Regions from separate parts of the Massilia violaceinigra genome, predicted to be linked through region 1. Evidence: predicted binding sites of a transcription regulator. Region 1 holds the regulator's gene; the other holds the start of a gene.
The links. The regulator FNR, encoded in region 1, switches genes on or off when oxygen is low (the NO sensors DNR and NnrR bind a similar motif). The targets are predictions, from matches to a motif close to TTGATNNNNATCAA.
Positions count from the first base shown of each region.

Region 1 (5,793 bases):
GCTGCAAGGTCGCTTCCCCATGTCTTTTGATTCCCTCGGTCTGATCGATCCCCTCGTGCGCACACTGGACGCGCTCGGCTACAGCACCCCCACCCCGGTGCAGGCGCAAGCCATTCCGGCCGTGCTGGCCGGACGCGACATGATGGCGGCCGCCCAGACCGGCACCGGCAAGACCGCCGGCTTCGCCCTGCCCCTGCTGCAGCGCCTGACCCTGCAGGGCCAGGTCGGCGCCAACGCGGTGCGCGTGCTGGTGCTGGTGCCCACCCGCGAGCTGGCCGAACAGGTGCACGAAAGTTTCCGTGCCTACGGGGCCGGCTTGCCGCTGCGGACCCACGTCGCCTACGGCGGCGTCAGCATCAATCCGCAGATGATGAAGCTGCGCAAGGGCCTCGATGTGCTGGTGGCCACGCCCGGCCGCCTGCTCGACCTGTACCGCCAGAACGCGGTCAAGTTCGACCAGCTCGAAACGCTGGTGCTCGATGAAGCGGACCGCATGCTGGACCTGGGCTTTTCGCGCGAGCTCGACGCCGTGTTCGCCGCGCTCCCGAAAAAACGCCAGACCCTGCTGTTTTCGGCCACCTTTTCGGACGAGATCCGCGCGCTGGCCGGCAAGCTGCTGATCGACCCGCTGAGCATCGAGGTCAGTCCGCGCAACAGCACCGTCAAGCGCATCCGCCAGTGGGTGGTGCCGGTCGACAAGAAGCGCAAGCCGGAACTGTTCCTGTATCTGCTGAAAAAGCACCGCTGGGGCCAGGTGCTGGTGTTCGTCAAGACGCGCAAGGGCGTGGACCAGCTGGTCGAGACCCTGCAGGCGCAGGGCATCGCGGCCGATTCGATCCATGGCGACAAGCCGCAGCCGGCCAGATTGCGCGCGCTCGACCGTTTCAAGGCGGGCGAAGCGAAGATCCTGGTGGCCACCGACGTGGCCGCGCGCGGACTGGACATCGACGACTTGCCGCAGGTGGTCAATTTCGACCTGCCGATCGTGGCCGAGGATTATATTCACCGCACCGGCCGCACCGGCCGCGCGGGCGCCTCGGGCGAGGCGGTGTCGCTGGTGTGCGCGGACGAAGTGCAGTTGCTTGCCGCCATCGAAATCCTCACCAAACAGACCCTGGAGCGGATCGAGGAGCCTGGTTTCTCGCCCGAACACCGGGTGCCGGTGACCAACACCGCCGGCGAGGTGCTGAAAAAGCCCAAGAAGCCGAAGAAAGCCAAGATCACGGGCGAGGTCTCGACCGTCGACGTGCGTTTCCGCCCGCGCTAAGTAGCCGATCCCGGCACGCTCGTGCCACATCAAGCCTTGCTGGTAAGTCATTGATATCTTGAACGATCCGCCTCGCCGCGGACGGCCCCAACGCGCTGCCGGCCGCCTGCCGCCCTGGCCTTCTCCAACGGGCATGGAACGCCGCGCGCCAACCCATGTTCCTGCTGCCGCCTCGCCGCCCCGACGCGCCCCTCATCGGCGGCGCCGGCCCAACCGGGTGCGGTGGATGATCGCCGCGAACGCCCTCGCCGCGCTGCTGGTCGTGATCTGCGTGCCCGGGCTGGCGGCCGTGTTTCATTTCACGCCATTAAGTGCCGCACAACTGGTATCGGCGGGCGCTATTGGTCTTTCCCTTGTTCTTTGGTCGGCGCTGTTGGGACTTGCACAACGCCTGCGCAGATAATGCAACGCCACCATGGCCATTCGGGCATCTGTACTGGGGAAAATGCCGCAGCTGCGCCGCTATTAGCCTGCCTGCCATGGTTCCACTGGGGTATCATACGGCTCAAGCCACAAACCGTCAGACCCCTATGCCCCAGCCTCTTCCATTCGTTCCCGCAGCCATTTTGAACGTCGCCGCGCTCAAGGCCAGCTGCGCGGGATGCAGCATGCACCAGCTGTGCCTGCCGATGGGACTCGAAAACGACGATATCACCCGACTCGACAACATCATCGGCAAGCGTCGCCGCGTCTTGCGCGACGAGCGCCTGTACCAGATGGACGAGCCGTTCCGCAACCTGTACGCCATCCGCTTCGGCCACTTCAAGACCTACCAGGTCAATGCGGGCGGCGAGCAGCAGATCACGGGTTTCCAGATGGCCGGCGAACTGCTGGGCATGGACGCCATCAGCGGCGACCGCCACCATTGCGACGCGGTCGCGCTCGAAGACAGCGAAGTGTGCGAGATTCCATTCGAACGCCTGGAAGAACTGTTCGGCGAGGTGCCCACCCTGCTGCGCCATTTCCACCGCATCATGAGCCAGGAAATCACGCGCGAGCAAAATGTGATGCTGTTGCTGGGAAATATGCGGGCCGAGCAGCGCTTTGCGGTGTTCCTGGTCAACCTGTCGGCACGCTACGCGGCGCGCGGCTACTCGGCCACCAGTTTCCAGCTGCGCATGTCGCGCGAAGATATCGGCAACTACCTCGGCCTGACCATCGAAAGCATCAGCCGCCTGCTGTCGCGCTTCAAGAAACAGGGCTGGATCGGCGTCGACAAGCGCGAAATGACCCTGCTCGACCCGGCCATGCTCAAGGCGCTGGCCGCCGGCACCGAGCAGTGCAGCCCGATGGCGTAAGTCGCAACAAGCCTGCGGGAATCAGTTTTCCAACAGGCGATAATAATGTTCACAGGTAATTATCAGGACATAATTACGGGCTTTCCTCTTCCCCGCGCGCCACATCCTGCTACCTGCCTTATCCTTCCGGCCTGTACGCCGCCGCGCACGCGTGAGGCAGCGCAAAGGCGGGGCATGGGCGCTCGCCACAATGCGCGATGCCCGCCCTCACGACCTCGGATACCGCTCGCTGTTCGCCCACCCGGAACGGGTGCGCGAACTGGTCACGGATTTCACTTCCTTCAAGCTGCTCGATGAAGTCGCCCTGTCGGCCTTCGAGCGGGTGCTGGCGCTGCTGTTCCGGCTTGAACTTTCACTCTTGCCCGAGGTCTCAACAGACGTCTTGCCGGCGCTGACGACGTGGTTCAAGGAATCACCCCAGGCCAGCCTGCGGCGCTCGATTCAGGTATGGGTAAACGGTTTGCTGGCACGCGGAACCGGCAATTCGGAATTGTTTATGGTTGATAGCGCGGAGGAGGATGCCGACATGGGAGGCAAACTTGCAACGTGCGCCGAGCAGATCGAGGAGATCGGCTTTCAAAACGGGTGTGCGGAAGGTAAGGCGGAAGGACAAGTCATTGCCCTACGCGGGGCGCTGGGCAGCCTGTTGCGCAAGCGGTTCGGCGAATTGCCGGGGCCGGCAACGCAACGCATCGGTCAGGCCACTCAGGCAGAGCTTGAACAGTGGTTCGAGCGCAGCCTCAACGCGCCCAGCCTGCAGGCGGTGTTTGACGATGGCGCGGCATCCACTTGACCCGAACTCTCTCGCGCTCCTTGGCACGGCGCACAAAATATCCAGGCTAAAACGGCGGATGCGGATCGTCCGGCACCACGACCAGATAGTAGGTCAGCATGCTGGCCAGCGCGCAAAAAGTCCAGAAGAAGAAAAAGCCGATGGTGTACGCCGCCATCGGCGAGAGCGTGATGTCGCCCACATGCAGCGCCTCGCGCGGATCGAACAGCGCAAAAAAGCAGCCTTCGGCCAGCATCGCCGCCAGGAAGGCGGGCCACAACACTTTCATCGCAAGTCGCATCTGCACTCCCCCGGTCAGTGAGCAAGGTCCGCAGCGTCGGCCTTGATCGCCAGCGCCTGCTCGCGCGGCCAGTGCCAGGCCGCAGCCAGACGCCAGTCACGCTTACCGCCTTCAACCACCACCTGCCAGCGCGCCCGTTCCAGCAGCGGCAACGCCACCGAAAAACGCCCAGCCGCATCCGGAATCACGTCCAGCTTGCGGTCCTTCTGCGGCTGGGTGGCGTGCGCCAGGTGGATGCTGAACGGCGCGCTCAAGGCCTGTCCGCCGCTGGTCAGGGTACCGGCCAGCCTTTCCGTGGCCGGATCATAGCGCGCGTCGAACCCCAGGCGCATGGCGCTGGCCACGCGGTCGCGCCGCAAGTCCTGGTTGATCGCCTTGCCCTTCGTGTAGTAGTCGTCGACCACCATCGCATCCTGGCCGCGGTAGGCGACGAAACCAAGGTTCACGCCGGCCACCACCACGATGGCGGGGCCGAGCATCAGGAGCCATGGCCAGCGGTGCTTGTACCACGGGCCGATGGAGGGAATCAGAGGTGAGGCGGTTTGCATGCGGGTCTCCTTGTTTGCTTTATTTTGGCACGATGAACACGGCTTTTTCACGCACGCTGAGCGACGGGTCGTCCACCGCCGTCAGTTCGAACTCGATGTGGTTCGATCCGGGCGCCGCCGCGCCGCGCGCCGCCGCGCTGCGTTCGACCTGCACCCGCACCGGCACCGCGCGCGTGCTGGCGCCATCGAGCACGGCCTGGTCGGTCGTGGCCAGGCGCACCGAATCGATGCCCGACACCTTGATGCGGAAGGTATGCCCGGTTTCGGCGGTATTCATGATCTGCAGGCGGTACACGTTTTCGATCATGCCGTCGCCCACTTCGCGCCCCATCGAGCCGCGGTCACGGATCACATCGAGCTTGAGCGGCGTGCGCAGCGCCAGCGCGGTGCCGAAACCGGCCACGATCAGCACCAGCAGCGCGGTGTAGATCAGCACCCGGGTGCGCAAGATGCGCTGGCCGATGCGCCTGGCCGACCACTTGTTGTCCATTGCGTTGTCGGTCGAGTAGCGAATCAGCCCGCGCGACAGGTCGATCTTGTCCATCACGCCGTTGCAGGCGTCCACGCATGCGGCGCAGCCGATGCATTCGTACTGCAAGCCCTTGCGGATGTCGATCCCGGTCGGGCACACCTGCACGCACATATTGCAGTCGATGCAATCGCCCTTCTTTTTCGCGTCCTGCGGCGTGGCCTTGGGATTGAGCGCGCCGCGCGGTTCGCCCCGTTCCTGGTCGTAGGTGACGATCAGGGTGTCCTTGTCGAACATGGCGCTCTGGAAGCGCGCGTACGGACACATATATTTGCACACCTGCTCGCGCAGCCAGCCGGCGTTGCCGTAGGTGGCGAACGCGTAGAAGCCGATCCAGAACCATTCCCACGGTCCCAGCGCAAAGGCGCCGATATTCGACAGGAGCGAACGCACCGGGGCAAAGTACGCCACGAAACTAAAGCCCGTAAACAGCGCCACCACACCCCAGGCCAGATGCTTGGCGGTTTTGCGTGCCAGCTTGTCGGCGGTCCAGGGCTGGCGGTCGAGGCGGATGCGGGCGCTGCGCGCGCCTTCGATTTTGCGCTCGATCCACATGAAGATCTCGGTGTAGACCGTCTGCGGACAGGCAAAGCCGCACCACACCCGCCCCGCGATGGCGGTGACGAGAAACAGAAGGTAGGCGGCGATGATCAGCAGCGCCGCCAGGTAGATGAAGTCCTGCGGCCACAACACCATGCCGAAGATGTAGAACTTGCGCGCCCCGAGGTCGAACAGGACGGCCTGGCGGCCGTTCCAGTTCAGCCAGGGCAAGCCGTAGAACACCAACTGGGTGATCCACACGCACGCCCAGCGCAAGCTGGCATAGCGCCCCTTCGCTTCGCGCGGATAGATTTCCTCGCGCGCGGCATACATCCGGATCACAACCGGCTTGGCGGCGGCCTCTGTCATTTTTGCGCCACCCCGGGCGCCGCCGCCAGGCTCGCCGGCGCCGGATCGTTGGACAGGCTCCATACATAGGCGGCCAGCACGTGGACCTTGGATTCGCCCAGGAACTCGTGGAAGGACGGCATGGTGTTGGTGCGGCCCTTGCGGATCGTTTCCATGATCGTCTCGGCGC
Region 1 covers NZ_CP024608.1:6,177,035-6,182,827, forward strand. The annotation lists gene rhlE1 (RNA helicase RhlE1) at 20-1,267, shown strand; gene CR152_RS33295 (cation transporting ATPase C-terminal domain-containing protein) at 1,401-1,670, shown strand; gene fnr (fumarate/nitrate reduction transcriptional regulator Fnr) at 1,798-2,565, shown strand; gene CR152_RS26540 (hypothetical protein) at 2,756-3,358, shown strand; gene CR152_RS26545 (hypothetical protein) at 3,405-3,638, opposite strand; gene CR152_RS26550 (FixH family protein) at 3,653-4,186, opposite strand; gene ccoG (cytochrome c oxidase accessory protein CcoG) at 4,206-5,624, opposite strand; gene ccoP (cytochrome-c oxidase, cbb3-type subunit III) at 5,621-5,793, opposite strand, start outside.

Region 2 (5,793 bases), 2.5 Mb from region 1:
CACCAGGATCGAGCGCTTGCCGTCGCCCGCGGCGTCGGTCAGATGCAATTCGGCGCTGCTGGCGGCGCTACCGGAAGCGGATCTGACGGGAACGAAAAAACGCGTGTTCACCAATTTTTTCCAGGCCGGATTCAAGGATCCATCCGCCTGTGCAGCGCTCAGCACCTGCTCAAAAGTTTCCGACACCATCAATGAACGACTTTCAATTAAGTTTTTTAAGAAAAATAAAAGATGCCATATTGCCATGCATTTAGATGCAAGGCAACGTCAACGTCATCAATATGGGGGAAGAGCAGACGCGCTGCCGGGGAACGGGTCCGGCGGCAGCGCTTTGGGACAATCAGGCAGCGACTTTGAGGGTGCTGCGGCAGCCATCCATCAGGAACGACAGACCGACCACCAGAACCAGCTCGCCCTCGGCCGAGCGCGCGGTGCCGGTGATGCCGTCGACACTGATGGCGGTCATCGGCTTGATCACCAGGTCGGCGGTGCCGTCCACCGCTTCCACGGCGAGGATGTAAGGCTGGGGCGCGGCGATCACGATGCCGACTTTTTCGGAGCAGGCTTCGTAACCGAGCGAGCTTGCCAGCGAGCGTACCGGCAGCGGGCGTCCCTGGTCCTTGAGCACCGGCGCGCCGCCGACGTTCATGAAGTTGTCGGGCAGTTCGACCACGCGCTGGACCACCGCCATCGGCAGCGCCAGGGCGGCGCCGGATGTCGACACCAGCATGGTCGGCACGATCGACAGTTCGATCGGCAGGCGGATCGCGAACTTGGTGCCGTGGCCGAGCGAGGAATCGATGTGAATCGCGCCGCGGTTCTTTTCCACCGCGGTCTTGACCACGTCCATGCCGACGCCGCGCCCGGATACCGAGGACGCCACTTCCTTGGTCGAAAAGCCCGGCAGGAACACCAGCTGGTAGGCTTCTTCGTCGCTCGGGGCGCCGTTTTCGTTGATCAGGCCTTTTTGCACGGCCTTGCGGCGCAGCGCGTTCGGGTCCATGCCCTTGCCGTCGTCCTGCAGCACGATCATGACGCTGTTCGCTTCCTGCCAGGCCTTGAGCGAGATGAACGCCTTCGATGGCTTGCCGGCCGCGAGCCGGTCTTCGGGCGACTCGACGCCGTGGTCGAGCGCATTCCTGAGCATGTGCACCAGCGGGTCGTACAGGCTGTCGACGACCACGCGGTCGACTTCCGTCTCGGCCCCTTCGATGGTCAGTTCGACGTCCTTGCCCAGGTCCTTGGCCAGTTCGCGCACCAGGCGCGGGAATTTCTGGAACAGGCGTCCGACCGGCTGCATGCGCGTGGCCAGCGTGGCGCGCTGCAGTTCGGCCGAATAGCGCGAGGCGCGTTCCAGCGTTTCGGTCAGGGTCGCCATGAGGGTCGCGGCGGGGCCTTCGAATTTGAATTGCAGCAGGCGTTCGAGCAGCACGGCAGCCTGGTTGGCGGCCTGCACCGACTCGCCGGCCACTTCGAGCAGGGCGTCGAGCTTGACGGCGTCGACGCGGATGCTGTCTTCCTTGGCGGGCGCGGAGGCGGCGCGAAATTCCTGCACCTTTTCTTCGCGGCGGTCGGCGCCGGCATCGGCGGCGGCCGGCTTGGCGGCGGCCGGTGCGTGCGCGGCGGCAGCCACGGGAGCGGCGGCCGGTTCGGGAGCGGCGGCGGCGACGGCGACGGCAGGCTTCTCGGCCGGGGTGTAGGTGCCGGCCGGCGTGACCGCGACGAACATGGCTTCCCAGTCGAGGCCATCGGCGCCGGGAGCGCTGGTGGAGGCGGCGGCAGCAGGAGCGGCTGCGGCCGGCGCGGCGGCTACCGGTGCGGGCGCCGGGGCGGTCACGGGAGCTGCCTTCGGCGGAGCATCGCCCTTGCCTTCGATGGCGTTGACCAGGATGCGTTCGAGCGAGTCGGGCATCGAGGCCAGTTGTTCGGGCCTGGCGCCGTTCGACAGGTCGGTCAGCTGGTCGGCCACGAAGCCCGATGCCTGCAGCGCCGCTTCGATGGCGATCGGCGTGACCGGCGCGGCGCCGGTGCGCAGCGCGTCGAACAGGTTCTCGGTCAGGTGGCAGGCCGCCACCAGGGCCGGCAGGTTCATGAAGCCTGCGCCACCCTTGATCGTGTGGAACGAGCGAAACACCGCGTTGAGCGTTTCCTTATTGTTCGGGTCGCGCTCGAGGGCGAGCAGGTGTTCTTCTACGTTGACTGCAAGATCCATCGCCTCGACGACGAAATCCTTGAGCATATCGTCCATTAGAATCCCAGATCGGCAAGTAGGTCGTCAACATTGTCTTGATCGAGTGCGACGGACGGGAACGACGGTCCCGACATCAGCGCTGGCTTTTGCAGCAGTTTTTCGCGCACCGCCGGCGGCGCGTTGTCGCGCAGCAGCTCGGCCAGTTCGTGTTCCACGGTCTTGGTGATGATCACCACTTTCTTGATCAGCTGGCCCGTGATGTCCTGGAAATCCTGGGCCATCATGATGTCGAGCAGGCGCGCTTTTTCGGCTTCGGTGGCGTCGGTCACGGCCTGGGCAAAGGCACGCGAGTCGCCGGCCAGGGTCTTGAATTCGTCGATGCTCAGCTTGCCCGCGAACAGGTCGGCCCAGCGCGTGTCCATGACCTTGGCTTTCTTCGACAGCACGTCCTGTGCCGGCATGCCTTCGTCGAGCGTGTTGAGAACCTTGTTGGCGGCCTGCTCGGTCAGGCTGGCGACGTATTCCAGGCGGTCCTGGGCATCGACGATCTGGGTCGACGCTTCCGACAAGGCCTTGTCGTAGCCCAGTTCGCGCAGCGAGTCGTGCAGCAGGCGCACGATGCCGCCGAGGCGCTCGAACATGGGCTTACCGTGCTCATCGGTTTCGACGGCGGCACCTTCCGCGGCGGGGGCGGCAGCCAAGGCAGGAGCCGCTGGCGCAGCCGCGGCGACAGGCGCGGACTCGGGCGGACGGGTCGAAGCGACCTGGTCGAACAATGCTTCCATATCGTCTTCGGCAGCGGCGGCGGGCGCCGGCGCAACTGCGGGCGCCGGTTCGCTGCTGCGCTGCGCGGACACTTCCTCGAATAATGCGTCGAAATCATCAGCGGCGTCGGTCATAGTCCCTGCTTCTCCATGTTTGTAAAGTGTTCGCAATCAATCTGCTGGTGTCTGGTAGTGCCATGCAAGTTTGGGGCAGAGCATGATGCGCGGCAACATCGCCGGGTTTACGCGAGTTTAGCAGCGTGAAGTGCCCTTGGTAAATCACTGTGCATGGGTCGCGGCAAAATGGCACGCGAAACTTGTGCCATCGATAATTAAAACGTGACTTTGATGTGCAATTGATACTGTGGAGTGTTGTATTTCGTAAGGGGAGCTCTGCGCGGGGAGGCGAATCGCCTGATCCAGGTAAAAAACGATGTCACGTTTCTAGTCCAGCTTGCTTGTCAGTTTGATCAAGATCAAAGGATGGCGTTCTATCAATCGTCAGATCGCGCACTACAATACAAAATACGACCTGCTGCGTGGGAGAACTCATCATGTATCGGAAAATTCTGATTACGACCGATGGCTCGGCGGTATCGAAGCACACGGCCTGCGCCGGCGTGAACTTCGCCAAACAGATGGGGGCCGATGTGCTGGTCCTGTATGTCGCACCGGAGTACCAGTACCCGGTGTACGTGGAAATCATTCCGCCCTCCTACCCCAGCGAAGAGGAATACCTGGCGCAGATGCGGCGCGTCGGCCAGGAACACCTCGGTTCGGTCCTGCGGGCGGCGCAGGATGCAGGGCTGCGCTGCGAGGGGCTGACGGCGTTTGCCGACGCCGCCGCGCTGAAAATCGTCGAGGTGGCGGAGCAGCGCCAGTGCGACCTGATCTTCATGGGTTCGCACGGGCGCAGCGGCTGGGGCCAGCTATTGCTGGGCAGTGTGACGAACAAGGTGCTGTCGCACACCAGCAAGCCGGTGCTGGTTCACCGCCTGATCACGGAGCCCGGAACCTAGCACTTACCTAGCAGTGCTGAATATGGCGCGAGCGACAATTTTGCCGTACCCTGTGCCGGGCCGCGGGGCATCGGCGCTGGCGCCGTCTTGCTTTTTGGTAGTCTTTTTTCAGCGGCGCAAGCGCCGTTCATGCTTACTTACCTGATTGCAATTTTATGATACGCATTGTTGTTGCCGACGACCACACGATCATGCGCGAGGGCCTCAAGCGCATCCTCGACGGCGCACTCGACATCGATATTGTCGGGGAAGCCATCAACGGCTTTGAAGTGCTGTCGCATGTGCGCCAGGGCGGCTTCGACCTGCTGCTGCTCGACTTGTCGATGCCGGGCCGCAGCGGCGTCGACCTGATCCGCCAGATCCGCAGCGAGGCGCCCAAGCTGGCCATCCTGATCCTCACCATGCACGAGGAAGAGCAGTACGCGGTGCGCGCCATCCGCGCCGGCGCCCAGGGCTACCTGACCAAGGAAAGCGCGGGCACCCAGCTGGTGGGGGCGATCCGCAAGGTGGCCTCGGGCCGGCCCTACATCAGCACCGAAGTGGCCGAGCAGCTTGCGCTGAACATCATGACGCCCAACGAGCAGCTGCTGCACAAGCAATTGTCGGACCGCGAATTCGAAGTGTTTTCCTTGTTGGTGGGTGGCAAGTCGATTACCGAAATCGCCAACAGCCTGCACCTGAGCGTGAAGACGGTCAGCACCCACAAAACACGCATCATGCAAAAGATGGGCATGACGTCGCTGTCGGAAATGGTGCAATATGCCGTGGCCCATCGCCTGCTGTCACCGTTCAAGACCTGAAGCACGCCTGACTGACGGCGAAAAGTTTTAGACACCGGCGCGATGGTTTCGTGCCGAGAAACCTCAAGTAGTCGGATTCTGTACCCATCAGTAGCACCCGCTCGACACCCCCGCCAAGACCATGTTTTCACTCTGTAGAACAGCTTCTCCAATAGGAATAGTCCTACAAAGGCGCGCCCTATCCTACTCCCAGATTCAGCGTTCGCTGATATCAATGCCGGACTCGTGTTGGCATACTTAAATCCAGCGATTCGGCTTTCCTGCGGTTCATAAATTGTTCTTACGCAAGCTAGCCAGCCGTGCTGTACATCACTTTTGAAGCTCCGGTCGCAGGTTGTTCAGATCGTTGTTCAAGCCTGATACCCGCAGCCTGAAACTTCGAATTTTCCTTACCCTGGAGATGAGCATGCTGACCACGCCACCGCAAGACACCCGCACCACCACCACGTCGACCATGCATTCCTCTCCAATGGAAGCAGGGCGGCAGCGTCAGGGCCGCCTCTGGTCCAATCTCAAGGAAGTCTGCGACCTGCTGCACATCAGCGCGGCAGTCTCGATCAACAGCGAAGAATTGCTGTTCCAGCACGTGCAATTCAAGACCGGCCAGCGCGTTCACACCATCGGCCAGGCCTTCGACACCCTCTACATCGTCAATTCCGGCTTCCTCAAGACCGTGCTCATCGACGAATTCGGCAACGAACAGGTCCTCAGCTTCCCCATGAAGGGCGACATGCTCGGCGTCGACGGCATCCACACCCGCCACTACGCCTCCGAAGCGGTGGCCCTGTCCGACTGCGACCTGATCTTGCTGCCGTTCAAGAAGCTCACGGCCCTGGGCCGCGTGCACCTGGAACTGGAAAACGTCATGTACGGCGTGATGAGCCGCGAACTGGTGCGCGAACAAGCCATGATCGGCATGCTCGGCGCCCTCAGCGCGGAAGCCCGCGTGGCGCGCTTCCTGGTGTCCCTGGCCGACCGCTTTGCCGCCATGGGTTACTCGAGCAAGCTGTTCAACCTGC
Region 2 covers NZ_CP024608.1:3,652,173-3,657,965, reverse strand. The annotation lists gene CR152_RS16345 (DUF805 domain-containing protein) at 1-111, opposite strand, end outside; gene CR152_RS16340 (chemotaxis protein CheA) at 341-2,248, opposite strand; gene CR152_RS16335 (protein phosphatase CheZ) at 2,248-3,090, opposite strand; gene CR152_RS16330 (universal stress protein) at 3,510-3,974, shown strand; gene CR152_RS16325 (response regulator) at 4,130-4,774, shown strand; gene CR152_RS16320 (Crp/Fnr family transcriptional regulator) at 5,244-5,793, shown strand, end outside.
Region 2: a site for FNR is predicted at 3,422-3,435, ahead of CR152_RS16330 (universal stress protein). Genes of this name have one in related genera too.